Regions from separate parts of the Actinomadura sp. NPDC048955 genome, predicted to be linked through region 1. Evidence: riboswitches for the same ligand, from Rfam matches in the RefSeq annotation. Region 1 holds a riboswitch; each other region holds the start of a gene.

The links. Region 1 has a riboswitch for cyclic di-AMP ahead of AB0C84_RS20110 (CHAP domain-containing protein). Riboswitches for the same ligand answer to the same signal wherever they lie in the genome.
Region 2: another riboswitch for cyclic di-AMP. It lies ahead of AB0C84_RS16650 (hypothetical protein); the one in region 1 lies ahead of AB0C84_RS20110 (CHAP domain-containing protein).
Region 3: another riboswitch for cyclic di-AMP. It lies ahead of AB0C84_RS00045 (CHAP domain-containing protein); the one in region 1 lies ahead of AB0C84_RS20110 (CHAP domain-containing protein).

What each region holds. Positions count from the first base shown of each region.
Region 1 is NZ_JBEZJI010000019.1:119,524-127,140, forward strand. It holds gene AB0C84_RS20095 (haloacid dehalogenase type II) at 1-612, opposite strand, end outside; gene AB0C84_RS20100 (hypothetical protein) at 695-922, opposite strand; gene AB0C84_RS20105 (hypothetical protein) at 1,097-1,837, opposite strand; gene AB0C84_RS20110 (CHAP domain-containing protein) at 2,028-2,696, opposite strand; cyclic di-AMP (ydaO/yuaA leader) riboswitch at 2,711-2,876, opposite strand; gene AB0C84_RS20115 (A24 family peptidase) at 3,871-4,512, opposite strand; gene AB0C84_RS20120 (NlpC/P60 family protein) at 4,519-5,709, opposite strand; gene AB0C84_RS20125 (hypothetical protein) at 5,952-7,022, shown strand; gene cpaB (Flp pilus assembly protein CpaB) at 7,019-7,617, shown strand, end outside.
Region 2 is NZ_JBEZJI010000014.1:109,225-116,841, forward strand. It holds gene shc (squalene--hopene cyclase) at 1-625, shown strand, start outside; gene hpnH (adenosyl-hopene transferase HpnH) at 687-1,691, shown strand; gene AB0C84_RS16650 (hypothetical protein) at 1,761-2,492, opposite strand; cyclic di-AMP (ydaO/yuaA leader) riboswitch at 2,502-2,642, opposite strand; gene AB0C84_RS16655 (MFS transporter) at 2,871-4,346, shown strand; gene AB0C84_RS16660 (cobalamin-independent methionine synthase II family protein) at 4,412-5,449, opposite strand; gene AB0C84_RS16665 (bis-aminopropyl spermidine synthase family protein) at 5,573-7,162, shown strand; partial or broken gene AB0C84_RS16670 (aldehyde dehydrogenase family protein) at 7,245-7,617, shown strand, end outside.
Region 3 is NZ_JBEZJI010000001.1:8,088-15,704, reverse strand. It holds gene AB0C84_RS00065 (rhomboid family intramembrane serine protease) at 1-454, opposite strand, end outside; gene AB0C84_RS00060 (DEDD exonuclease domain-containing protein) at 489-2,339, opposite strand; gene AB0C84_RS00055 (NYN domain-containing protein) at 2,502-3,908, shown strand; gene AB0C84_RS00050 (NlpC/P60 family protein) at 4,185-5,129, shown strand; cyclic di-AMP (ydaO/yuaA leader) riboswitch at 5,628-5,825, shown strand; cyclic di-AMP (ydaO/yuaA leader) riboswitch at 5,976-6,115, shown strand; gene AB0C84_RS00045 (CHAP domain-containing protein) at 6,125-6,961, shown strand; gene AB0C84_RS00040 (hypothetical protein) at 7,001-7,617, shown strand, end outside.

The sequences.
Region 1 (7,617 bases):
CAGGAACGCGGTGGCGAGCCCCGCCCCTCTGGCGCCGTCGATGTCCCACTTGTGCGCGGCGACCATCAGGACCTCCGCCGGTTCCACGTCCAGCAGCCGCACCGCCGTCAGGTACGCCTCCGGCTCGGGCTTGTACGTGCGGGCGAGCTCCGCCGACAGGATGCAGTCGAACGGCAGCCCCGCCCCCTTGACCAGGTTCGTCAGCAGGGCGAACCCGCCGTTGGACAGCGCCGCAACCACGTACCTCTCCCGCAGCCCGGCGAGGCCGTCCACCGAGTCGTCCCACACCGGCAGACAGTGCCAGGCCCGGACGAGGCGCCGCCGCGCGTCCTCGTCGAAAGCGTCCGCGACGCCGTGCAGCTCCAGCAGCTCGTCGAGTGACTCCCGGTGCAGCGTGTCGAGGTACGCCCACTCCCGCTCCCCGCTACTGACCCGCTGCATAGACGGCAGGTACCGCTCGCGCCAATCGTCGGCGAAGGCCTCACCCTCCAACGCGACACCGCGCTCCGCAGCGATCGCCGCCACCTGCTCGGCGACCCCCGTCCGCCAGTCGACGGTCGTCCCGAAGATGTCGCAGGCGACTACCCGGATTGCTCCCGCGTCGAACCCCACTGGTACTCCCTACCGCACTCCCTCGCCAAAGAGCGCTTGGATGGCGCCCCATCCCAGTCCTAACACGCCCGGACGGCACCCTCTAGCGGACTCCACGCCTCCCCATACCTGCGCAGAGCTCGGCGACCTGTTCCTTGGCCAGGTACTGGACGAGCCCTTCGGCGACGATCACCGCGGGCCGGTCGGCCGGGACGCCGGCGAGCCATGCGGGGTCGGTGACCGAGGCGGCGACCTGGTGGTGACCGGGGCGCGCCTGGCCAAGCTGCGCGACTTCTCCCTCTTCGCCGCGTCGGAGATGGCGAGCATGCAAGAACGGTGGAAGCAGGCGCAAAGCGAGTAACCGCGCTCTCAGCGGGCGGCGCCAGGCCGTCGAGGCGTCCCTGCGCAGCGCTGTCCGGGGCGGCAGGCTGACGCCCGGACGTGACAGGCCCCGCTCTCGTCCGAGGACGGGAGCGGGGCCTGTGGTGAGGCTTGGGCTGTCTGGTCAGCCGAGGGGCTTCGGGGCGCCCTTCTTGCCGGCGCCGTGGCCCCAGGACAGGACCTCGTACTTGACGCCCTTCAGGTGGCCCGCCGAGGTGCCGGTGTTGTACTTGCTGCTCGGCTTCTTGCCGTCCACGAGGTGGCGGAAGGTGTAGGTGTCGAGGTCGAGCATGACGCCGCGGTGCGACGGCTCGCCCGGCCCGCGGTCGCCGACGAAGCCGGTGACGCTGCGGCCCTTGTAGGTGACCTTCACCTTGGTGTGCATGGGCCAGCTCGGGCTGGCGAACAGGCCCTTCTGCATCGGCTTGCCGCCGGCGGGGGCGCCGGTGTCACCGTTCACGCCCGAGCCGTCGTCCCAGAAGTAGGACGCGGTGGTGCTGCCCGCCAGAACGGCGTGGCTCTTCGGAGCGACCTTGCCGGTGGCATGGCGGGCGGCCTTCATGTCGTTCTGCCCGGTCACCTGCTGCCCGGTCGCCTGCTGCCCGGTCGCCTGCTGCCCGGTCGCCTTGGGCTCGGACACCCGCTGCCCGGTGACCTTGTGCCCGGACACCAGCTGGTCGGTGACGTTGTGCCCGATCAACTGCTGCCCGGCGGCCTTGTGCGCGGCCACCTGCTGTCCGGTGACCTTCTGCGCCGCCGGCTCGTCCGCCGGGCTCCCATGAGTGGCCCCGGCCGCCACGCCCGTCACCAGCAGGCCCGCGAGGGCGGTGCCGATCAGGGCGGTGTCGATGACTCGCTGCTGCATGTTCGTCCTTTGCTCGGTGGTCCGTGCGCCGGGTCACGCCTTCGGGCGTGAGGGGCTCGCCGTTGGGGCATGACGGACCCGGCGCACGGCACGTGGGCGTGCTCGCGACGTGGGTGTGATCGCGCAGGGAGGGAGAAGGGGGGCGCACCACTGGACGGTGCGGGGCAAGGGGCCGCTGAACGGCCTCAGCTCACCGGTACTCGGGGTAGCCGTAGCCGGCGACGGTGGAGGTGTCGCGGACCTTCTTCTTCACGGCGTCGCCGGTGTTGCCCTCGATGGTGTTGATGGTCCCGTCGTGGTTGTCCTTCACGACGATGCCGACGTGCTCGACGCCCTTGATGCCGCCGCCGTTCCAGGCGAAGAAGACCACGGCGCCGGGCTTCGGGGTCTCACCGAAGCGGCCGGTCTTCTTGAACCACTTGGCGTGGCTGACGGTGTAGGCGTCGGCGCCCATGCCCTTGGTGCCGGTGTGCTGGCCCAGCCAGGACACGAACATGTCGCACCACGACTGGCCCTTGTAGACCGAGGCGCTGCCGGCACCGATGCGGTGGGCGTTCTGCTCGCCCAGCGGCGAGCCGACGTACCAGTTGTTGAACTTGCTGTTGCCCGAGGCGTCCTCGTGGGTGCCGACCTGCGTGCGGGCGAGGTTGATGACGTCCTGCGCGGAGGCGCCGGCCTGGGCGCCGTTGGCGTCGGCCTTGGACACGGGGGCGACGTGCACGGTGTTCGCGGGCTTGGCGTCCGCCTGGGCGGACGGGGCCAGGGAGGCGAAGCCGAACGCGCCCGCCAGGGAGAGGACGGCTCCGGCGGTGACGCGGGCGCCCATGCGCTTGGTCATGTTGAAGGTACGAGCGGTCATGCGAAGGTTCTCCTGAGTTCTTCCAGTCCGCCTACCGGGTTAGCTGTCGGGTTCGGGCGTGGAAGTGGCCCTACCGCGGCCCCGCGCATTGCGGGGGTGCGGATTCACCCCGGTGTTTCGGTGGGTCCCCGGCTCCGCTGCGCCGTGATCGGCGCTCTGCGGACTCGGCGGCGGACGTACCTTGATCGGCCGTCCTGATGATCAGGGACTCGACGCGCCCTTCATGATCTGGTCGGGCGCTCCGGACGGGCTTCCCCGTCGGTCACAGACCCACAACAGGTTCAAGCGGCCCCATATTTCGTCAAGCCCATCCCAAAGACGCGACCCACCTGCAAAGACTCTCCAAAGCTCCCTGCACGCAAGGGCTGTGGACCGGTCAAGACCGCCAAAGATTTCTTGTCGGCCCCCTCCACCCCGAGGGACCGACCACGCCTGACCGCTCAGGAGATTGCCTGTAATGCACACACCACATGATCCGTTGCCTTTAGGACGCGGATGCGGGTCTGAGCCGACCGGGCGCCGAGAGTGGGGCCGGACCCCCGCCGCCTGCGGCGATGCCGGACGTCAGCACTGCATGGGCCGGAGGAACAACGCGGGGTACTGAACGGCCCCCGGCACCACCAAGCCGCTTCTTCCCGCCCGCAGCCCACCCGCGCGCGTGCGATGTCTGTCGTCTAGGCGGGTCGACACCACAGTCCTCAGGCTGCGGAAGAGCATCTGATCTCGCCCCGGACGAGCCCGCCCGGGCAGGTAGATCAGGATCTTGCAAGAGGGCGCACCTTGGGTGGGTGGGGGACGCTACCCGCGTCGGACCCTCGAACACGATCCGGTTGGCTGAGCCGTTGAGGTTCTTCTCGAACCGTTACTGTTCGGCCGATCGTCGACATCGACGATCTCGGCGACGAGTACAACGCCGTCCACTCGAATCCCCATGGCGCGGGCCGTTGTTGGCCCGGCGCTCTTGGCACGCGCTATCGACGCGCGCGGGAGCAGCGAGCCGGCCCCCTGGCTGCGACCTCGGTGAGTTCGCTGAGCAGGTCATCCGGGGTTCTCAGATGCTCGGCCAGCACCAGAAGCCCGACCACACGAACCCAACTAAAAGCAACCATATAATCACCGCAGATGCGATCAATAGAGCACTGGAAGCGCTCCCACCCGAGCCGCTGTCCGATGCTCAGCTCATCGCTATGGCGAACAGCGCACCCAGTAGCATGAACGGCCCGAACGGTATCTCTGTCTTTCTCGTCGCCTTGCGGAGCGCTATGAGCGCGATCCCGAACAGGCCGCCGAAGAGGAAACCGGCGACCAATCCGAGCAGCCAGGCGCCCGACCCCAGCCAGCCCAGGTACAGGCCGAGGACCCCTGCCAGCTTGACGTCCCCCCGCCCGATCGACCGCGCCGCGAACAGCCGCTGGACGGCGTAGGCGGCCCACAGCGCCACCGCGCCCGCCAGCGCGCCCACCAACGGCCAGAACTCGGCGGCCACCAGCGTGGCGACCATCAGCAGCCCCGTGCCGATCGGGTAGGACGGCAGGACGAGCAGGTCGGGCAGCCGCCTGACCGCCAGGTCCACGGCCGCGAGAAGGGTGCCGACGGTCCCCAGGTAGAGGAACGCCGGCAGCTCGGGAACGAGCCCGATGCGCCAGGCCAGCAAGGCCCAGACGGCGGCCGTCGCGGACGCCACCGCCAGTCTCGGCGCCAGCCGGGCGGCCCGCCGGGCGCGCGCCTGCTCCGGCAGGAAGCGCCACGCGTGCGGCGCGGCGAACCAGCCGACGGCTCCGCCGGCCGCCGCGCCTCCCGCGACGAGCGCGATCACCGGTCGCTACCGGTGCTGCGCGGGACGGGTGAAGGCCGCCGGGGCCCCGGCGGTGCCGGGGGCGCCGTAACCCGTGATCCGGGCGCGGCCGTCGCCGGTGAACTCGGCGTAGGTGCGGGCGACGGGGTCCAGTACGATGCCGACCCGGTCGGGCCGACCGTCCTCGCTTCGGAAGAACACCAGGTCGGCGGCCTTCTCCTCGCCCGGCCGGACGGGGGCGCCGTAGGCGCGCTGGGCGCCGGTCCCGCCGGGGAGCTCGAGCCCGGCCAGTCGGTGCACCTCGCGGACGAATCCGGATCCGTCGCAGGCCGCGCGCCTCCAGCGCTCATCGAATTCCTTCCGTGATGCGTCGTCGCCGCCCGGCGGCCGGGCGGCGAGCCGGGTGCAGGGCCCGGTCCCAGGGCCGATCCGCCGGTAGGTCTCGGCCAGCACGCGCGCCGCGGCGGGCGGGGTGCCGGGCGGGGGGTTGGGGACGGCGCCGTCGGGCTCGCCGCCATAGGTTTCGGGGTCGTCGGCGTCGACGAGGTTCGCCCGGAACCTGCGGCTGACCGCGGTCCGGTCGCCATCGGGCCAGGCCCGCACGCCGTCGCAGATCAGCCGCGGCGTCCCGGCGCTCCCCGGGACGCGGGCGCAGGAGGGCAGGTCGAGCCGGGCGGCGGCCGTCGCGGTGCCGGAGCGGCCGAGGCCGCGCTCGCCGAACCTGTCCCGGCACAGGCGGGTCTCGGTGGGGAGCGGGGACGCCGTGGCGCCGGGAGCGGGCGGCGTTTGCGGAGGGTTCGTGGTCTCCTCGGCGCCGGGCGCCCCCGCCTCCGGCACCGGACTGGTCACCTTGCAGTCGCGGGTCGCGACCGACACGCTCGCGGTGCGGCCGCGCAGCCCGCTCAACCGGACCGGCCCGACCAGGTCGGCCCCGTTCAGCCCGGCGTAGCGGGCCGCGCGCTCCCTCGCCGCGTCCTCGCCGACGTCCCAGTAGGCCGCCCCGCGGGGGTCGACCCCGGCGAGCGCCAGTTCGAGGGCGTACTCGCGCAGCGGCTGCACCGCCGCCAGGGCCGCCGCGTCCGCCGCGACCTGAGCGCGGCCGCGCAGGTCGCTGGAGAAGGCCAGCCGGCCGACCAGCATCGTGGCGGCGACCAGGAGCAGCGTCATCCCCACCACCAGCACGATGGTGGCTCCGCCGCGGTCCCGTTCGGCCCTCACCTGTCACTACGCATTCTCTGTCATTTCCCGGCTGAATCCGGCCGCCAATCGACCGTCCCGCCGCGACGGTAAAACTCGGGGCGGCGCGGCGGGCAGGGCCGATGGGCCCAATAAAGTCCCTCAATCAACGCTCGAGGGAGCTTTTCCGGCTTCCTACCCCGATGCTTGACATCTCAACATAATCGGGTCTAAACAAAGACAACCAAGCACCGTTCGCCACCGACCCGAGGTCCTGGAGAGCGATGAACGAGCACCGTGTCCGCCGTGCCGTCGTGGCCATCGGCGATCTACCCAGCACCGGCCACGTCCCGGCCGAGCCGGCCGAGCGGCTGACCGTGCCGAGTGCTCTGACCGGCACCGCCGACGCCTACGAACGGGTCGCCGCCCACCTGGCCGATTTCGCCGAGATCCTGGTCGTCTACCCGGAATGGGACGCCGCCCCGGCGCGGCGGCTGCTGCCGGTCGTCCGGGGCCTCCTGGACACCGACCGGGTCGCGGAGCTCGGGCTGCGGCTGCCGCCGCTGGCCTTCTCCCTCGTCGCCGACCTGCTGGCGCACTCCGCGCGGTACATGCCGCTGGGGCTGCTGGCGCGGGTGAGCGAGCGGCTGGAGCGGGAGGTCGCGGCCGGTGCCCGGATGGGCAGCGTCACCCGGCTGGCGAACGTGCCGGCCGGGCTGCGCCAGCACGTGCGGTCGTACGTGCCGGGCTCCGGCTTCGTGGCCTGGGCCGCGCCGGTGTCCCGGGTGGACGCCGTCAACCGCCGCACCGGCACCGTCGACCCGCCCGAACCGGTTCCGGACGGGCAGGTCCACCTGCTGGTCGCGCGGCGGGACGGGGAGTTCCCCGGCCTCCGGGACAGGCTGGTCGAGGCGTTCCGGCCGGACAAGGTCCTGGACGTCGCGCCGCAGCCGCTCGGCACCCGCTACTGGGGCACCCGCCGGCACGCGGAGTTCGTCGCGTTCAGCACCGCCCCCTCCGCGTTCCGCGCGCTGGTCCAGGGCGAGCGGTTCTGGCACTGCCCCTGGTGCCGCCGCCCGACGGCCTCCGAGATCTGCCCGTCCTGCCGCATGTCCCAGACCGACCCACCGCACCAGAACCAGAGCTGGCCGCCCGTCCCGCCGGACCCGGCCCCCGGCCGGGAGGCCGCGCCGGCCGCCCGCGACGGCGCCGCGGTGCCGCTCGGCGACTCCCCCACCCCCATCCTGACCAGCGCAGTGAGGACGCCCGTGAGAACGCCCATCGCCCTGCCCCCGGCGGGCACGGCCGCCGCCCACTCCAGCGGCGCCCCCGACGATCCCGCGAGGTCCGCGTGAACCCCCGGCAGCGGCGCGGCGCGGTGCTGCTGGGCGTCGCGGTCCTCGGCTCCGCCTTCGTGTTCGCCTCGGTCTACCGCTACGTCGCCTCGGTGCGCGCGGAGGTCGGCCCGAAGCTCAGCGTCCTGGTCGTGACCAAGGAGGTCGGCGCCTACCAGCGTCCAGGTCCGGACGCCCTGGCGACGCGGACGATGCCCCGCCGGTGGATCCCGCCCAGCGGGATCCTGCACCGGCCCGAGGAGATCGGCGACCGGGTGGCCGCCACCCGGCTGCGGCCCGGCACCTACCTCGTGCCGGACCTGCTGACCGCCCAGCCCGACCTGCGGCCCGGCCAGCGGGCGATCACCCTCCAGGTGACCGTCGACCCCAACGTCACCGGCCGGCTGCGGGCCGGTGCGCTGACCGACGTCTACGCCACGTTCCCGGCGCAGGGGAAGCGGCAGGCCTGCGCGTCGCGGATCGTCTCGCGCGCCCTGGTCCTGCAGGTCGGGCGGCGGGAGGGGGAGCACGTCGCGATCATGTTCGCGTTCGACGGCCGCGACTCCCTCAAGGTCACCTACGCCGAAAGCTTCGCCAACCGCATCCGGCTGGCGCT
Region 2 (7,617 bases), on a different contig from region 1:
CGACGCCGACAACACCCGCGAGCTGTGCACGAAGCTGCCCTTCTGCGACTTCGGCGCCGTCATCGACCCGCCGTCCGCCGACGTCACCGCCCATGTCGTCGAGGCGCTGTCGAAGGAGGGCCTCGCGGAGTCGGCCGTGGTCAGGCGCGCCGTCGTGTGGCTGCTCAGGGCGCAGGAGGCGGACGGCTCGTGGTTCGGGCGCTGGGGCGCGAACCACGTCTACGGGACGGGCGGCGTGGTGCCCGCGCTCGTCGCGGCCGGGGTCGGCCCCGGCAAGCCCGCGATCCGGCGCGCCGTCGTCTGGCTGGAGGACCACCAGAACCCGGACGGCGGCTGGGGCGAGGACCTGCGCTCCTACGACGACCCCGCGTGGATCGGGCGGGGAGAGTCCACCCCGTCGCAGACGGCCTGGGCGCTGCTGGCGCTGCTGGCCGCGGGCGAGCGCACCCCGGCCGTGGAGGCGGGCGTGCGGTGGCTCGTCGACCACCAGCGGCCGGACGGCACCTGGGACGAGGACCTGTTCACCGGCACCGGCTTCCCCGGCGACTTCTACATCAACTACCACCTGTACCGGCTGGTCTTCCCCGTGAGCGCCCTCGGCCGCTACCTGGACGGTGCGGCGTGAGGCGGGCGCGCGGTCCGGTGAAGGCCGCCGGGTCCACCCTGCACAAGGAGGTCCGGACACCATGAGCATGCCGCTCCGCCAGAGCCTTCGCATCGGGGGCTACATTCTGCGCAACAAGCTGCGCGGCCGGGAGAAGTTCCCGCTCATCGTCGAGCTGGAGCCCCTGTTCGCCTGCAACCTCGCCTGCGCCGGCTGCGGGAAGATCCAGCACCCGCACGACGTGCTGAAGAAACGCATGCCGGTGGAGCAGGCCCTCGCCGCCATCGAGGAGTGCGGGGCGCCGATGGTCTCCATCGCGGGCGGCGAGCCGCTCATGCACCCGCAGATCGACGAGCTGGTGAAGGAACTCGTCCGGCGCAAGAAGTTCGTCTTCCTGTGCACGAACGCCTTGCTCATCCCCAAGAAGCTCGACAAGTTCACGCCGTCGCCGTACTTCGCCTGGGCGGTGCACATCGACGGCCTGCGGGAACGCCACGACGAGTCCGTCTGCAAGGAGGGAGTGTTCGACGAGGCCGTCGCGGCCGTCAAGGAATGCAAGCGGCGCGGGTTCCGCGTCACGACCAACACGACGATCTTCAATACGGACACGCCGCAGACCGTCATCGACGTCATGAACTACCTCAACGACGACCTCCGGGTCGACGAGATGATGATCTCGCCCGGCTACGCCTACGACAAGGCGCCCGACCAGGACCACTTCCTCGGCGTCCAGGAGACGCGGGAGCTGTTCCGCAAGGCGTTCGGGGGCGGCAACCGCAAGCGGTGGCGCTTCAACCACTCGCCCCTGTTCCTGGACTTCCTGGAAGGCAAGGTCGACTTCCCCTGCACGGCCTGGGCGATCCCGTCCTACTCGCTCTTCGGCTGGCAGCGTCCCTGCTATTTGATGTCGGACGGCTACGCGCAGACCTACCAGGAACTCCTGGACGAGACCGACTGGGACTCCTACGGACGGGGACGCGACTCCCGCTGCGCCAACTGCATGGCCCACTGCGGCTACGAACCCACGGCCGTCTTCTCGACCCTCGGTTCCCTGAAGGAGTCCCTGCGGGCCGTCCGCTCGGTCTGACCCGTCCCGCTCCTCGGCCCGTTCCGCCCGGCACCGGCGATGAGCCGATGCCGGGCATCTCCCGCCGGCCTACTTGAGGGACGTCGGCCGGTACGCCTTGTACTCGTCGTCCGAGGACAGCCCGTAGTCGAGCGTCCGGTGGTCGGTTCCGTACCGGCCGCGCTGCTCGTAGGCCCAGTACGACGAGTGCTCCTTGTCGGCCCACTTCTCGAAGATGACGACGTGCCGCGTGGTGTTGCTGCCGAGGGCGTCCATGACGAGGTCGCCCTTCTTCAGCCCGGACATCTCGATGCGCTCGGTGTACCGCGACGAGGTGAGGCCGACGGTGTTCGTCCCGGGCTTGGGCAGGCCGAGCGCCATGGACACGAAGCCCGAGCAGTCGGTGCGGTAGCCGTTGTGCGTGCTCGTCTGGCTGTAGGGGACCCGCTCGTCGGAGTGCGGATGCCAGGTCTCCGCCCGCTTGATGACCTTGGACCGCTCGTCCGGCACGGGCTCGGCGGCCTGCTTCTTGGTCTTGGTCTTCGTGGACGGCTCGGCCTTCGCCGGTGCCTTGAACTCCTTCAGGACCTCGGCCTGGGCCCTGACCTGCTCCTGCGGTGCCGCCTTCCGCGGCGCGGCCTGCTGCCCCGCGGTCCGCTGCTGCGGCACGGTCTGGACGGCGGCGACGTTCTCGGTGGACGCGTGCTGCAAGGTCGTCGGCACTGCCGCCGTCACGCCGAAGACGGCGAGGCCTGTCAGCGTGACCGTGGCCCAGGGGCCGGGCCGGAGGACGCGCGACCGCTTGCTCTGCTTGCCTTTCAAGGGGGGCTCCTTGCTTCCATGTGCCGCCTACCGGGTTAGCTGACGGGTTCGGACGTGGAAGTCGCCCTACGGCCCGAGAACAGGCCGATTCACCCCAGTGCGGGTTGGGTCCCCGGCTCCGCGCCACGGCGGACTCGGCGGGTGCCGCTGGGAGACAGCGGCTCTGACGATGTGGGGCCCGATCGATGAGGGGTCTCGGGCCTTGGCGCGCGGGGATGGCACCCCGCCCCACCGGAGTGGGACAAAACGCCTGGCAGACGCCTTGAAGGGGCAAAGCTACTGAAACCTCCCAGGGAGGGCAAGGTCACCTCTAGACGGAGGAGAAACCTCCAGTTATTATCCGGAGGAGAACCCTTCATTTATTGGGAGGTGGGTTCCATGACCGCCATCACGGCGCGGACCGCGTCCGGCCCGTCCGCGGGCACCCCGAACCGGCGCTGGGCGGCGCTGGTCGTCATCGCCGTCGCGCAGCTGATGATCGCGCTCGACGCCACGATCGTGAACATCGCGCTGCCGACGGCCCAGCACGCGCTCGGCTTCGGCGACGCCGACCGGCAGTGGGTGATCACCGCCTACACCCTCTCCTTCGCCGGGCTGCTCCTGCTCGGCGGCCGGATCGCCGACCTGGTCGGGCGGCGCCGCAGCTTCCTGGCCGGGCTGGCCGGATTCGCGATCGCCTCGATGATCGCCGGGGCCGCCCCGGGCTTCGGGGTCCTCGTGGTCGGGCGCGCCCTGCAGGGGGCGTTCGCCGCGCTCCTCGCGCCGACCGCCCTGTCCCTGCTGGCGGTGACCTTCACCGAACCCAAGGAGCGCGCGAAGGCGTTCGGCGTGTACGGCGCCGTGGCCAGCAGCGGCGCGGCGGTCGGGCTGCTGCTCGGCGGCGCGCTCACCCAGTACGCCGACTGGCGCTGGTGCCTCTACGTCAACGTCGCGATCGCCGCGGCCGCCTCGGTGGCGGGACGGATCGTCCTTCCGGCGCCGCCCGGCTTCCCCGGGTCGCGCCTCGACTGGATCTCCGCCGTCCTCGTCACCGGCGGACTGGCCGCCGTCGTGTACGGCGCGGGCCAGGCCGCCCCGCACGGCTGGGACGCGTGGCAGACCACCGCGCCGCTCGCGGCCGGCGTCCTGGCGCTCGCCCTGTTCGTCGTGCGCCAGGCCCGGCACGGTGCGCCGCTGCTACCGCTGCGGATCCTCGCCGACCGCAACCGGGCGGGCGCCTACCTCGCGGTGGCCACCGCGGTCGTCGGCGCCTTCGGGGTCTTCCTCACGCTGACCTACTACCTCCAGGTGGTCGCGCACTTCTCGCCGATGCGCACCGGGCTGGCGTTCCTGCCGATGGCCGTCGCGAACTCCGCGAGCGGCTACCTGGTCGGCGCCCTGCTCATCAGGCGGGTGCCCGCCCGGCTGCTGATCGCCGGGGGCCTGCTCACCGCCGCGGCCGGGCTGGCCATCCTGACCAGGCTCGGCGCGGGCAGCGGCTACGCCACCGCCGTCGTCCCGGTCGAGATCCTGCTCGGGCTCGGCATGGGCGCCGCGTTCCCGCCCGCGTTCTCGCTGGCGACCGCGGGCGTCTCCCCGCGCGAGGCCGGCGTCGCCGCCGCCGTCGTCAACGCCGCGTCCCAGATGGGCGGCTCGATCGGGACCGCCGTCGTCAACACCGTCGCGATCGGCGCGACGGCGGGCTACCTGCGCGAGCACGGCCCGGGCGCCCCGCGGGTGAGCGCCCTCGTGCACGGCTACACCGCCGGTGCGACCGTCTCGGCCCTGGCCCTGACCACCGTCGCCGTCGTGGTGATGCTCCTCATCCGCACCCCGCCGCCGTCGGACGCCCCCACAGAGCGCGCTTCCCGATGACCGCCGCGACTTCCCCTGAACGCACCTCCGCGAGGGCGCTCAGGGGAAGCAGGGCTCCAGGGCGGTCAGACGCCCAGTTCGGCGGCGGCCAGGGCCGTGCCCTCCACGCGGGCGGCTATCTTCGCGAAGGCCGTGTCGCGGGACGTGGAGGTGTCGTCGGCGAACGGGGAGAAGCCGCAGTCGTCGCAGGTGCCGAGGCGGTCGACGGGCAGGTGGCGGGCGGCGGCGAGGACGCGGTCGCGGATCTGCTCGGGCGTCTCCACGCGGGGGTCGATGGGGTCGACGACGCCGACGAAGACGCGGGCGTCCGCGGGCAGGTGGGCGGCGACGATGGCCAGGATCCGGTCGGGGTCGGGTTCGCTGGCCAGCTGGAGGTAGAAGGCGCCGGCCTTGAGCTCGAAGAGCTTGGGCAGCAGCCCCGCGTAGTCGACGTCGAGGCTGTGAGTGGAGTCGAGGTCGCCGCCCGGGCACACGTGCACGCCGATCCGGGCGCGCTCGTCGGAGGAGAAGCGCTCCAGGACCCGGTTGTTGAGCGCGATGAAGGCGTCCAGCACGCCGCCGCTGGGGTCGAGCTTGAGCGACAGCCGCCCCTCGGTGAAGTCGAGCTGCACCACGTGGGCGCCCGCGTCCAGGCAGGAGCGGATGTCGGCCTCGGCCTCGTCGACCAGGTCGTCGAGGAACATCTCGCGCGGGTAGCCGTCGATGCCGTCGGCCGGGTACAGCAGGCTCAGCGCCGACGGCGCGATCACGGCCTGCTTGACCGGCGCCGTCGCGTGGCGCTGGGCGGCCCGCAGGTAGTCCACGGCGTGGCCGGTGTAGCGGAACGGGCCCGCCGTCAGCCGCGGCAGCTGCCGCTGGTGCCCGTCGGCGAACGGGATCACCGCGCCGTCGGGGGCCAGGTCGGCCAGGCCCGCGATCGGGTAGGTGGCGAAACTCGGCTTGGACTGCTCACCGTCGGTCACCACCGGGGAGCCGAGCTCCTCCAGCCGGCGGAGGGTCTCGCGCACGGCGCGCTCCTGGGCGGCGGCCAGCTCGGACGGCGCGGCGGTGAGGAGTTCCCGGGGACGCGGGATGCTGCCGATGGGCTCTGTGGGAAGGGGCATACCACGAACCTACGCTACTCAAAGTAGCGACAGAAGTGCTCATCGTGACCAGAGGTGGCCGCGTGAATCTTCGGCGACGTCGCGGCGAATTCGCGCGGGCCCGCACGCCGGTAGCATTCGCGGGTGGTTGATGGGGGAGCACCGACAGGGCCGCCGGTCGCGGCGGACATGGATCCCCGGCGGATCCACGCCGCGCTGAGCCTGCTGGCTGACCGGCGCTGGCGGACGCTCGGCGAGCTGGTCCGGGAGACGGGCGCGCCGCGGCGTTCGGTGGAGTCGCTGCTGGCCGGGCTCTCGCTGGAGCACGCCGGCGGCGACCGGTTCCGCCTCACCCCGGAGCAGGGCGCCGAGATCGCCGAGTCGCTGCGCACCGGGTACCGCCCGCTCGACCCGGCCGACCCGGTGGGGCACCTGCTGCCCGAGTACACCGCCGTGGTGGAGCGGGTGGCCGGGCTGATCGAGCGGGCGCCGCGGGCGCGGCACGTCCTGGACCACGTGTCGGCCACGCCGGAGACGGTGGTGCGGCGGGCCCTGCTCCTGGGGGCGCGGTTCTGGCTGCCGGGCACGCGCCTGCTGTGCGTGGGCGACCACGATCTGACCTCGCTGGCCGTCGGGCTGGTGCACCCGGGCGTGCAAACGACCGTCGTGGACGTCGACGAGCGGATCCTGGCCTACATTGACGAGTGCGCCGCCGAACTCGGGCTGGACGTGCGCACCCGCTGGGCGGATCTGAGGCTGGGGCTTCCGGCGTCGGCCGTCGAGTACGCCGACCTGGCGGTGACCGATCCTCCGTACACGCCGGAGGGCGTCGGGCTGTTCGTGGCGCGAGCTGTTCAGGGGCTGCGGGACCAGGGGCAGGGCCGGGTCCTGCTCGCCTACGGGGCGAGCGACCGCACTCCGATGCTCGCGCTGAAGGTCCAGCAGGCGCTGCAGGATCTGAACCTCGTGAGCGAAGCCGTCTACCCGGACTTCAACAGCTACTTCGGCGCGGAGGCGATCGGTTCGCGCGCCGACCTGTACGTCCTGCGGCCGACCGGCAAGAGCCTGCCGGCCGCGGCCGCCCGCGCCGACCGGTTCGCCACCGCCATCTACACCCAGGGGCCCCAGGCGGTCGAAGCCCGGACGGCGGAGGGGGCGTCGCCCAACGTCGCCGACCTCCACCCGGACGTCCTGGTCGGAGACTGGCCCAAGCAGGTGCTCCCGCAGGTGCCGCGCGTGCGGCTGACGACCTGGCTGGCCAAGCCGTACGCCGCGCGGGTGCGGCACGCGGCCGTCGCGCTGCCCCCGGGGCTGGAGGGCGCGCTGGTCCGCGTGCTGCTGGCCACGCGCGCCGAGCACGTCCGGGTGTTCCTCTCCGAGGCTCCCGGCGACCTCGCGGACGAGGCCGCCTCGCTCGCGGCCGTTTACGAGCTGACCCGGCGCGGCTCGGTCGTGGAGGCGGTGCGCACCCCGTCCGGCACGGCCGACGAGACCCAGCGGATCGTGCGCGCGATCCTGGACCGGGCGCACGGGAAGGTCGCCAACGTCTGGCGCGACGCCCTGCTCGACGCGCACGCGGGCCTGACCAAGCGGCAGGCCCGCGCGATCGTGGCCGACGCCGCTCCCTGGGCGCGGGACGTCACCCTGGTGGAACTCCCGCTCCACCGCCTGCGCGACCTGCCCGCCGCCGTCCGCGCCTCCCTGGACCTCGTCACCGCGGCCCCGGCCGGCTAGGGCCGCGCCGTCACGACTCCTTCGACAGGGCCTCGACGGTCCGGGCCGCGGCGGTGCGGAGGTCCGCTTCGGAGTGGCCGAGATGGGTGACGGCGCGCAGGACGGTGGGGTGGTGGGCGTTGGACCACAGCACGCCGTGGGAGCGCAGGCGGTCCCGGGCGCCCTCGCGGTCGAGCCCGAGCGAAGCCAGATCGAGGAAGACGAAGTTGGTGCCGACGCGTTCGCCAACTCGGGCCAGTCCTGCTCGGCGGCGGGACGCGTCATCGCCGCCGCATCGGTCGCGGCCGAGCTGGAGGAACGCCTGGTCGAGGAGGCCCGGCGCGAGGTGGTCGGGTCGCCCTTCGAGGCGGGCACCACCATGGGGCCGGTGCACACGCGCGGCGTGGCCGACGCGATGGCCCGGCACGTCGCCGACGCCCTGGCGCGCGGCGGCCGGACGGCGTTCTGCGGCGCCC
Region 3 (7,617 bases), on a different contig from region 1:
AGTCGGGCGACGTCCACGCGAACCCGTACACGGCGACGAGCCCGAACACCAGGTAGGCGAGCAGGTAGCGCCATCGCCCGAGCCGGTCTTCCACGCCCATGCCGACGACGAACAGGAAGACCAGGTTGCCGAGCAGGTGCATGGCGCTGGAGTGCAGGAACATCGAGGTGAACGCCGCCGTCCAGGGCGCCTTGCGGAACTTCGAGGGCCCGCAGTCGTGCACGACCCCGGCCGGCAGCGGCTGCTGGTCGCCGGTGGTCAGCTCCTTCGGCACGGCGCCGTACTCGAACGTGAACTGCGTGGCCCTGCACTCGCGGACCGAGCCCTTGCCGTACCAGGCGGCGAAGTTCGACATCGGGGTGAGGAGGAAGACCACCACGTTGACGGCGATCAGCAGGTAGGTGACCCAGGGGACGCGCCGCGCAGGCTGACTGTCGTAGAGAGGCAGTGCCATGCGGGGTCGTCCTCCGGTTGCCGGGTGTACACGGTCACCTTAGTGGGCGGCGGGGCCCGCGATGGGCCCCCTCGGGCCGCTCGTAGCTCCGGTCGTAGGCCTTGTCGATCCACTCGCGCAGCCCCTCGGCGCCGTGCAGCGGGCACGTCCACGGGCCGTCGACCTCGACCAGGCGGACGCCGGGCAGGTCGAGCCAGCGCAGGACGCACTCCATCTCCTCGGCGGTCGCGCCCTGCGAGGGGGGCGCGCCGAGCGCGACGCCGCCGGGCGCCTCGCCGGAGGGCGGGAAGACCGTCTCGGCCGTCGCGATGAGCGCGTCGACATAGGGCCGGGGCCGGGCGTTCGCTGGGACGGTCCCGGCGGCGGCGAGCCGGCCGTAGCGCACGACCGACAGCTCCCACCCGCCGTCGAAGGCGGGACGGGCGGCCACGAGCTGGGGCAGCCGCGCCAGCGCCGCGAGCCGCTGCCCGCGCGCGGCGGCCCGGACGAACGCCGCGAGCCGGTCGCGCTGGGCGGCGGCCTCCTCGTAGCGCAGCTCGGAGGCCAGCCGGTCGATGCGGACCTGCGCGGCGGCCACGACGGGCCGGACGTCGCCCTCCATGATCGAGCGGGCCGTCCCGGTGTGCACGGCATAGGCGTCGGCGGACTCGCGGCCGTCGCAGGGCGCGCCGCACCGGCCGAGGTCGGCGAGCGCGCACGAGCGCGCCTTGCCTCGCTCGATCAGCCGGAGCGTCAGCCGCTGCGTGCACTGCCGCAGCGGGACGGCCTCGTGCAGCGCGGCGCGGGCCTCCTCGGCCTGCCGCCGCGAGGAGATCGGCCCGAGGTAGCGGGCGCCGTCGGCGCGGCACTCCCGCACGATGGACAGCCGCGGGAACGGCTCCACGGTCAGCTTCAGCCAGATGGCGCGCTCGGGCCACTTGGAGCGGCGGTTGTAGCGCGGCTTGTGCTCGGCGATCAGCCGGAGCTCGCGGACCTCGGCCTCCAGCCCCGTGGCGCACACGATGGTGCGGACGTTCTCGGCGAGGCCGACCATCTCCCGGACGCGCCAGCGCGTCTCCGAGCCGGTGAAGTAGCTGCGCACGCGCGAGCGCAGGTCGCCGCTCTTGCCCACGTAGAGCACCTCGCCGGCGTGGTCCTCGAACAGGTAGACGCCGGGGGTGGAGGGGACGTCGTCGGCGAGGTGCCGCTTGCGGCGCTGCTCGGGGGTGGGCGCCTTGGCGAAGCCGCGCATCTCCTCAAGCGAGGTGACGCCGAACGAGCCGAGCCGCTCGATCAGGCCGTGCAGCACCTCCACGGTGGCGCGGGCGTCGGCGAGGGCCCGGTGCGTCGGCTCGTTGGACGTCCGGAAGAAGCGGGCCAGCGTGCCGAGCTTGCAGTTGGGCACCTCGTCGCGCGACAGCACGCGCCGCGCCAGGTCGACGGTGTCGACGACCGCGAACGCGGGCCAGGCGTAGCCGTTGGCGGCGCACGCGGCCTTGAGGAAGCCGATGTCGAACGAGGCGTTGTGCGCGACGAGGACGCAGCCGCGCGCGAACTCCAGGAACGCCGGCAGCACCGACTCGATCCGCGGCGCGGCCGTCACCATCGCCGTGGTGATGCCGGTGAGCGCGGTGATGAACGGCGGGACCGGACCCCCCGGGTCGACCAGCGTGCCGAGTTCGCCGAGTTCCTCCCCACCGCGCACCTTCACCGCGCCGATCTCGGTGATGGCCGAGTCGGCCGCCGAGCCGCCGGTGGTCTCCAGGTCGACCACCACGAAGGTGACGTCGCGGAGCGGAGTGCCGAGGTCGTCCAGGGTGCCCTGGACGCCGTGCCCCTGAGCGCCGTCCCCCGGGGCTCCGCGCCCCTGAACCCCGCGCCCTTGGACACCGTGCGCAGCCGTCATGTGCGCGACCGTAGAGGACCCCACCGACAGAACTTCGGGCCGCTAGGGTTGGGGGGCGCCGGGACGTCCCGCCGGGCGGGGGCCGCGAGGACGGGCGGGAGGCATCCCGCCGAGGGCCGGGCGCGATCCGTCCGATCGCACGTCCGCCCTGGTTAGGGCGGGGTGCGCTCGGGAACACACAGCCCACCGGCGGCGCAGCCCGGAAGGAGCGGGATCATCGACAGCGGTCCCGGAGCGACCCCTGGCGACGGGGCGCCCGCGCAGAAGCCGACCCGCCCGCTGCCCGAGGCGGTGCGGCAGGGCGTGGTGGAGGTCGCCGCCGAGCTGATCGGGTCGCTGCCCCCGGACGAGGTCCCCGTGCCGCTGCGCCGGTTCGCGCGGTTCGAGCGCCGCAAGCGCGCCAGGCTCGCGGGCCAGCACATCGCGACGGTGCTGGAGAAGGACGGGGAGTTCCGGCGCCGGGTCGCCGTGCCGCTGCGGGAGGCGCAGGCCGACCTGGTGGAGGCGGTCGAGGACGGGAACGTCCCGCCCGCGGCCGACCCGGTGCGCGTCGCGGTGCTGGCCTACCTGCTGCGCCCGGAGGGCTGGACCGCGCTGGTGGAGTCGGCGCGCGAGGAGCTGGCGCGCTCGGCGACCGCCTCGGAGGAGCAGGAGGCCGAGCGCCGCGTCGCCGCGCTGAAGGCCGAGCTGGCCGCGACCCGCGACGCCCGCGGCGCCGAGCTGGCCAAGCTGCGCGCCGAGCTGCGCGAGACCAAGGCCGAGGTCTCGGAGCTGCGCCGCAAGCTGCACGACGCGCGCACCCGGTACCGGGCCGCGGAGGAGCACGCCCACGCGGTCGCGGCGGAGGCCGATCGCGAGCTCGCCGCCGCGCGCGAGTCCACCGCCGCGTCGGAGAAGGAGCTGCGCAGGTTGCGCGCCCGGGCCGCGCGGGCGGAGGAGGCGGCGGAGGCCGCCAAGCGGGCCGCGCGCGAGGGGCGCAACGTCGACGACGTGCGGCTGCGGATGCTGCTGGACGCGCTCGTCGACGCGGCGCAGGGCGTCCGCCGGGAGCTGGCCCTGCCCTCCACCATCGGCCGCCCCGCCGACGCGGTCGGCGGGCTGGAGCCGGACCGGCTGGCGCACCGCGCGCTGCCCGGCCGGGCGCTGTCCGACAGCGATCCGCAGCTGCTGGACCGGCTGCTGACGCTTCCGCAGGTTCACCTGGTGGTGGACGGCTACAACGTCACCAAGACCGGGTACGGGGAGCTGCCGCTCGCCGACCAGCGCAGCCGGCTGCTGTCGGGGCTCGGCGGGCTGGCCGCGCAGACGCGCGCCGAGGTGACGTGCGTGTTCGACGGCGCGGAGCTGGAGGCGCCGGTCGCCATCGCGGCGCCGCGCGGGGTGCGGGTGCTGTTCAGCCGCCCGGGCCAGACGGCGGACGAGCTGATCGGCGAGCTCGTGCGGGCCGAGCCGCCGGGCCGGTCGGTGGTCGTGGTGTCGTCGGACCGGGAGGTCGCCGACGCCGCGCGGCGCGCCAGCGCGCGCCCGTGCCCGTCCTCTCTGCTGCTGCGGAGGCTGGGCCGTTCCTAAGGCCCCCATAAGGCTCCGATAAGGCAAGCCTCGCCGTACGTGATCATGACGTCACTAAAAGTGGACAATATCCATAGATGTCAATCAAAGAGTGATGAATCGGTTGTGACGGCTGTTGCCCCTCGCTAGTGTCGTCCGCTGACGTCGTGGACGAGAGGGGCGAAACTGACCGTGGCCAATGATCACATCGGGGCACCGGCGCAGCGGCCTGGCCGCAGGGCAGGCTCTGCGGGCAGAGGCGTCTCCCGTCGCCTGGCGGCCGTCGCCGGCCTGACCGTGACGGTCTCCCTGACCTGCTCCCCGGTGGTGGCGCACGCCGAGCCCAAGCCGACCCGGGCGCAGGCCCAGAAGACGCTCGACAAGCTCAACGAGAAGATGGACCAGAAGGTCGAGCAGTTCAACCAGAACCGCGAGAAGCTCAAGGTCGCCAAGAAGAAGTTCGACTCGGCGACCAAGGCGAGCAAGCAGGAGCAGGCCAGCTTCGAGGAGCAGCGGTCCAAGATCGCTCAGATGGCGGCCACCGCCTACAAGAACGGCGACTCGACCGATGTGACCGGCTTCGTCGGCAGCAACGACCCGCAGTCGATCCTCGACCAGGCGGCCGTCTTCTCGCACCTGTCGCAGGAGCGCAGCTCCCAGCTCACCCAGTTCCTCGCGACCGCCCAGCGGCTCCGCCGGGAGCAGGCGCAGGCGAAGTCCGCCTACGACGAGGTGAAGTCGAAGCAGGACGAGCTGAAGAAGCAGAAGCAGGAACTCGACAAGCAGGTGCAGAAGCAGAAGTCGCTCGTGCGCCGGCTCGGCGGGGGCACGCCGTCCCGCCCGGGCGGTGGCGGCAACACCGGCGGCACCTACAACGGCCCGGCGAGCGGGCCGGCCCGCTCGGCGCTGAACTTCGCCTACGCGCAGCTCGGCAAGCCCTACTCCTACGGCGCCGAGGGCCCGAGCTCCTACGACTGCTCCGGCCTGACCATGAAGTCCTGGGCCGCCGCGGGCGTCGGCATCACCCGCACCACCAACTCGCAGTACGCCGCGACCAAGCGGGTGGCCAAGGAGAACCTGCAGCCGGGCGACCTGGTGTTCTTCAGCAGCCTCGGCCACGTCGGCCTCTACGTGGGCGGCGGCAAGATGATCCACGCCCCGCACACCGGCGACGTCGTCAAGATCAGCGACATCACCTCCGGGTACTACCTGAGCAACTACTACGGCGCCGGGCGCCCCTGACGCGGGGCCCTGACACCCCCGCCCCGCGGGCGTGACCGGACCTCCCTCCACAACGGACCAGGCTTGACCTGGTCCGTTGTTGATTTTGGGGGGGTTTGCCTTCTTTTGGGGTTTTGGTACGTTGTCACCACTCACGGCGCCCTCCAGACGCCGCGGCCCCGGGGCGCCCACCAGGCGCCCCGGCCCCACGCGGCGCATCCAGCACCCGCGTGACGGCGGCGCGAGCCACGCGCCGCTCCCCCCAGGGCGGCACGCCCCACGTGCCGTCCCGCGGCGCCCGAAGGCGCCGCACGGTCTCGAAGCAGACCAGGCCGACCCCGTCCACCGGGCGCACGCCCGCAGCGTGCATGGCGCTGAGCGCGCAGCCGCGGTGGCGTACACGGGGCAGGCCCCGGACGGTCCCCGGAGACGGGACGCCGTCCGCCCACAACATCAGGCGCCGCTCGTTCGCACGCGGGAGACAGGTCCCGCGCCGGGCCCCATCTCGCCCCCAGGATCGCAGCGGCAACGCCGAATCCGCCTCAGCGCGGAACCGGGGACCCACACCGCCGGAGTCCGGAGAACCTCTCCGGACGGGCATTCCGGCACCCGGGGTGAATCGGCGCGTCTCTCCCGGCAGTCCGGTGAGAGCCGCCGTAGGGCCACTTCCACGCCCGAACCCGTCAGCTAACCCGGTAGGCGTCTGGAAGACAAGGAGTGAATCCCGCAGCGTTACCTGGGGCGTGGCCGCCACGCGGTCACGCCCCCACCCCCCTTTGCTCCGCGGGCGCCACCGCCCGCCGAGATTCCCATCCGAACCGGCGTGCCCTCTCTCGGGCGCGTCACCGCCGAGTCCGCGGACCGCCGTGCCCCTGTGCGCGGCCCGTCGCGGAACCGGGGACCCACTGCGTCCTTTCGGGGTGAATCGGCCTGCCTTCGCGGGCCGTAGGGCGGCTTCCACGCCCGAACCCGTCAGCTAACCCGGTAGGCGGCATGGAAGTCGAGGAGATCCCCCCGTGCCACGCGCGCACTGCAAGAAGACCCCCGGCAGGCACCGCAAGCCGAACTCCCTGTCCCTCGCATGGCGGACGACCGGCGGCGTCGTCGTCGGCGCCGCCGTGCTCGGCACCGCCGCGGCCACCGCGAACGCGTCGGTCCTGCCGTTCGGTTCCACCCCGGTGAGCTCCGCCGCCGCCGACCTGGCCCCCGGCCTGACGGCGCACGGCGCCCCGTCCGGGCGCACGTCCGGGCCCGCGTCCGGGAAGGCGCCCAAGCCCACCGCCTCGAAGGCCCCGGCCGCCAAGAGGGACGCCCGGCCCGAGCAGGCGCGGGCGAAGACCTCCGAGAAGGCCGCCGCGAAGTCGCGGCCCACCGCCGCGCAGGCCATCAGGCTCGCCCGCTCGCAGGTGGGCATCGAGGAGGACGGCGGCGGCGAGACCAAGTTCCAGGAGTGGTACATGACCACGTCCCGCGCGCGGGAGACGCTCGCGCGCGACGGCGGCTCCCTCGACGGCTACGGCGACGCGAACTGGTGCGACATGTTCGTCTCCTGGGTGGGCGAGCAGATCGGCTTCAGCGAGCAGGTCGGCAGCGACGCCTGGACCGTCGCCCACGCCCGCTGGTTCCAGGAGCACGGCCGCTGGGGCACCGAGCCGAGGCCCGGCGCGATCGTCTTCTTCGCCTGGGACGGCGGCGAGTCCGTCGACGACATCGAGCATGTCGGCATGGTGGTCGAGAAGGTCGACGACGGCACGATCGAGACCGTCGAGGGCAACGCCGACAACGCCGTCCGTGTGAAGGAACGTTCCACAGACGTCGTCGTCGGCTACGGCTACCCGGACTACCGGTCGTGACGGCGCCCACCGCCCCGCGCCCTGCATAGGATCGCGCCCATGGAGGAAGGCCCCGGGCAGGACGCCCCCGTGACGCGGCGCAGGGTCCTCGCCCTCGGCGCGGGCGGGGCCGCCGTCCTCCTCGCCGGGGGCGCCGGCCTGGCCGGCTCGCGCTCCGGCGGCGGGGCGCCGGGCTCCGGAGCCCCCACCTCCCCGGCCGCCGGGACGTTCAGCCCGGACACGGCCGCCGCCGTGCTCGCCAACCGCGCCCGCGCCGTCCGCGACGGCGACCGCATGGCGTTCCTCGCCACGGTGGGCAGCGCCCCCGCCGCCTTCCAGGACGCCCAGTCCCGCGTGTACGGGAACCTCCGGAAGCTTCCCCTGGAAGGCTGGCGGGAGCGCCTCGTCGACACCGAGGCCATGGACGGCGCGACCGCCGTCGTCCGCGTCGAGGTGCGCTACCGGCTGCGCGGCTTCGACCGGGGCGACGTGGCCCGCACCCGCTACCTCACGCTGGCCCCCCGGGCCGGGACGTGGACGATCGTCGGCGACGGGACGTCCCGCGGCCTCGCCGACGACACCGACATCTGGGACTGCGGCCCCCTGGCGGTGGCCAGGGGGCGCTCCGGCCTCGTCATCGGCGACGGCGCCGGCCTCGACGGCATCGCCGAACGGCT